Regions from separate parts of the Streptomyces sp. NPDC001502 genome, predicted to be linked through region 2. Evidence: riboswitches for the same ligand, from Rfam matches in the RefSeq annotation. Region 2 holds a riboswitch; the other holds the start of a gene.
The links. A riboswitch is a leader RNA that binds a small molecule or an ion and turns the genes downstream of it on or off. The one in region 2 is predicted to bind glycine.
Positions count from the first base shown of each region.

Region 1: it holds a riboswitch for glycine, as region 2 does, so the genes downstream of both, gcvP (aminomethyl-transferring glycine dehydrogenase) here and gcvT (glycine cleavage system aminomethyltransferase GcvT) in region 2, are expected to answer to the same signal.

Region 1 is NZ_JBIAVW010000020.1:154,107-156,300, forward strand. It holds gene gcvP (aminomethyl-transferring glycine dehydrogenase) at 1-1,082, opposite strand, end outside; glycine riboswitch at 1,278-1,376, opposite strand; gene ACFY0D_RS30140 (PRC-barrel domain-containing protein) at 1,489-1,854, shown strand; gene ACFY0D_RS30145 (DNA polymerase IV) at 1,851-2,194, opposite strand, start outside.
Region 2 is NZ_JBIAVW010000004.1:431,252-433,445, forward strand. It holds gene gcvH (glycine cleavage system protein GcvH) at 1-154, opposite strand, end outside; gene gcvT (glycine cleavage system aminomethyltransferase GcvT) at 256-1,371, opposite strand; glycine riboswitch at 1,547-1,650, opposite strand; gene ACFY0D_RS09195 (AAA family ATPase) at 1,857-2,194, shown strand, end outside.

The DNA of each region.
Region 1 (2,194 bases), on a different contig from region 2:
TCCGGGCCGTGGTAGACGGCGTACATGCCGGCCATGACGGCGAGCAGCACCTGCGCGGTACAGATGTTGCTGGTGGCCTTCTCACGGCGGATGTGCTGCTCACGGGTCTGCAGCGCGAGGCGGTACGCCTTGTTGCCGTCCGCGTCCACGGAGACGCCGACGAGGCGGCCGGGCAGCGAGCGGGCGTGCTTGTCCTGGACGGCCATGTAACCGGCGTGCGGTCCGCCGAAGCCCATCGGGACGCCGAAGCGCTGGGTGGTGCCGACGGCGATGTCCGCGCCGAGCGCACCGGGGGAGGTGAGCAGGGTCAGCGCGAGCAGGTCCGCGGCGACGGCGACGATGGCGCCGAGCTCGTGCGCCTGGTCGATGACCGGCTTGATGTCCCGGACGGCACCGGAGGCACCCGGGTACTGGACCAGGACGCCGTAGATGCCGCGCTCGGCGACCTCGGCCGGGATGCCGGCGGACAGGTCGGCGACGACGACCTCGATGCCGATCGGCTCGGCGCGGGTCTCGATGACGGCGATGGTCTGCGGCAGCGCGTCGGCGTCCACCAGGAAGACGTTGCCCTTGGACTTGCCCACGCGGCGGGCCAGGGTCATGGCCTCGGCGGCCGCGGTGCCCTCGTCGAGCAGCGAGGCGCCCGAGGTCGGCAGCCCGGTCAGCTCGGCGACGACCGTCTGGAAGTTCAGGAGCGCTTCGAGGCGGCCCTGGGAGATCTCCGGCTGGTAGGGCGTGTACGCCGTGTACCAGGCCGGGTTCTCCATGACGTTGCGGAGGATCACCGGCGGCGTGAAGGTCCCGTAGTAGCCGAGACCGATCATCGGCGAGAGGACCTGGTTGCGGTCGGCGAGCGAGCGCAGCTCGGCGAGCACCTCGGCCTCGGTACGCGCCTCGGGCAGGTCGAGCGCGTCGGCGGTCTTGATCACATCCGGGACCGCGGCGGCGGTCAGTTCGTCCAGGGAGCCGTAGCCCACCTGGGCGAGCATCTTCGCCTGCGCCTCGGCATCCGGGCCGATGTGGCGCTGTTCGAAGGGGATGCCTCGCTCCAGCTGGGAGAGCGGAATGCGGTTGGCGGTCATGTACGGAGGCCTCCTGGTCGTATGACCTGCGAGGGGCACCACGGCGCGGGCACCCGGACGGCCTCCCCCTCTGTCATCTGCACCTGAGAGTTTCACCGGAGTCACGGGGGTCTCCCGAGAGTTCCGGCTTTCACCGTCGGTGAGGAGGGGGACCGGCACTGCGCGCCCGGTACCCGCCCTGCTTTCCAGAGTGGCCTCGTCCGTGCGGTACGTATGCCTGAGAGATTCCGGGGAGGATTTGCTCCTTCGGCGCCTCCGTCTTGCTCACTCGGAGGACTCTCCCGCACAGGGTCGACAGCCGTTCACCAGGGTACCAGCGAGGATCCGGACCCTCCCCGAGTGGCCTCCGCTGCGGATATGCACTTCTGTAGTCATTACGGAGCAGTTGCGACCTTTTGGAGGGACCGTGCAGACCGACATCGATCCGCGCAGCCTGATCGGCCGCAAGGCGTTCGACCGCAATGGCACCAAGATCGGCACGATCGACGAGGTCTACCTCGACGATGCCACGGGCGTCCCGGAGTGGGCCGCGGTCCGGACGGGGCTCTTCAGCCGGGACGCCTTCGTCCCGCTGGAGCCGAGCGAGCTGGTGGGTGACACCCTGCGGGTGCCCTTCGAACGCGCCCTCATCAGGGACGCCCCGGACTTCGGTGTCGGGCGCCACCTCTCCCCCGAACAGGAGCTGCAGCTCTACCACCACTACGGACTGGACACGACGCTGCCCTCGGACTTCAACCGCGACTTCGGCCGCCTGGCGGGGGACGAAAGCTAAGGGGTGTCCTCCGGATCCGCGTCGGCCCCCACCAGCGGCAGCGGCTCGGACGGCTCCAGCTCGGGGTCGTCCACCCGGAAGGTCCGCACCCGGCCGGGCTCCGATCCGGGCTGCTCGAACCGCACGGTCACCCGCCCGACCCCGCTGCCCTGCACCCATCCGGGCCCGTACACGGCATGCCGTACGTCGCTCCCGGCCGCCCAGCGCCGTTCGGGGGCCGGCTCCGGGTCCCCGGGCGGCCCGGCGGCCCCCTGGGCACCCTCGGCCGCCGCCTCTGCGGCACCGGCCGCCACCGCTTCCCCTCCGGCCCCGTCCGTCCTGTCCGCGCCCTCGGTCCCGT
Region 2 (2,194 bases):
TCACCGTGTCGCCGACCGCGGGGAGCTGGGCGTAGACCACGTCACCGAGCGCGTTGGCCGCGAACTCCGTGATGCCGACCGTCGCGACGCCGTCCTCGGCGGTCGACAGCCACTCGTGCTCCTTGCTGTAACGCAGCTGCTGGGGGTTGCTCATGACCTGATTCTCCTGGATGCGGGGGAGTGGATACGAACTGCGGTCTTGGGTACTGAGACGGCGCCGTACGGGTTCCCGGACGGCGGACGTGGTGCGTGGGGCTACTTCTGCCGCTTGTAGAACGGCAGCGCCACGACCTCGTACGGCTCATGCGTACCGCGAATGTCGACGCCGACGCCGGACGTGCCGGGCGCGGCGTGCGCCGCGTCCACGTACGCCATCGCGATCGGCTTGCCCAGCGTCGGGGACGGGGCGCCGGAGGTGACCTCGCCGATGACCTGACCGTCGGCGACGACCGGGAACCCGGCGCGCGGGACGCGGCGGCCCTCGGCGATCAGACCGACCAGCTTGCGCGGCGGGTTCGTGGCGGCGCGCTCGGCGGCGGCCTCCAGCGCGGCGCGGCCGACGAAGTCGCCCTCCTTCTCGAACTTCACGACCCGGCCCAGGCCCGCGTCGAACGGGGTGAGGGAGGTGGTCAGCTCGTGCCCGTACAGCGGCATGCCCGCTTCCAGGCGCAGGGTGTCGCGGCAGGACAGGCCGGCCGGGACCAGGCCGACGCCCTCGCCCGCCTTGGTCAGCGCCTGCCACAGCTCCACGGCGTGCTCGGGGGCGACGAACAGCTCGAAGCCGTCCTCGCCCGTGTAGCCGGTGCGCGCGATCAGCGCGGGGACGCCCGCGACGGTGCCCGGCAGGCCGGCGTAGTACTTCAGGCCGTCCAGGTCGGCGTCGGTCAGGGACGCCAGGATGCCCGGGGACTCCGGGCCCTGCACGGCGAGCAGCGCGTACGCGTCGCGGTCGTCGCGGACCTCGGTGTCGAAGCCGGCGGCGCGCTCGGTCAGGGCGTCCAGGACGACCTGGGCGTTGGAGGCGTTGGCGACGACCATGTACTCGGTCTCGCCGAGGCGGTAGACGATCAGGTCGTCGACGATCCCGCCGTCCTCCTGACAGATGTGCGTGTAGCGCGCGCGGCCGACATCGACGGTGGAGATGTTGCCGACGAGGGCGTGGTCCAGGGCCTTGACGGCCTCCGGGCCGGTCAGCGTGATCTCGCCCATGTGGGACAGGTCGAAGAGACCGGCCTTGGTGCGTACGGCGTTGTGCTCGTCGCGCTCGCTGGCGTACCGCAGCGGCATGTCCCAGCCCGCGAAGTCGGTCATGGTCGCACCGAGCGAGCGGTGCAGCGCATCGAGGGCGGTCAGGCGGGGGGCAGTGCTCATGGGTGTGGCTCCCGGGTCCCAGGGCATCGACATGACATGACGAGGACGTTCCTCCCCATCTGTCATCGGAACCTGAGAGGTTCGCCGAGAGTTCCGCCGATCCGCAGATCGCCGGTTCTTCTCATCGACTTGCACCTTGGGTGGAGCTGCGCAGCAGCTCGCTTTTCAGATCTGCCTCATCCACGCGGTACGGGGCCTGAGAGATTCAAGGGAGGTTCTTGCTCCTTCGGCGCCCGCGCACGGCCTTGCGGCGTGCCGGGACTCTCCCGCGCGGATTCAAGCGGCCGGTATGCAGTTGGTCCAGATGGCGCACATCATTGCACGCCATGCCCGAGATCGGGCGGCGGGGTCCGAAAGTTCGTACGGCCCTCCGAAGGGCCGGACCGGAACCGGGGCCGCCGGATTACCGTCTCTTTACACTCAGTGGGCAAGGGTCCTGGTGACCCGATTCGGGGGAGGCGAACACTGTGCGGAGATTCGGAGTGGTGACGACGACGGGAACGGTGGAGGCGGTACCCGCGCAGCGCGGCGCCCGCGGGCGCGGGCGGGCGGCCGACACCGGCCTCGGCCTCGTACGTGACCTGCGCGGACCGGCCGCGCGCGCCCCGCGCCGGCTCGGCTTCGCGGCCGGGGACATCGTCGTGGTGTCCGGCCTGCCCGGTGGCGGCAAGAGCACGCTGATCAAGCGGGCGGCCGCCGAGGGCGGGGCCGTGGACTCCCAGGACACCCGTGAGCGCTGGGAGCGCCGCATGCCCGCGGCGCTGCCGTACGCGGTGTACCGGCCGCTGGTGCGCGCCGCGCACTACTGGGGGCTGTGGCGGAT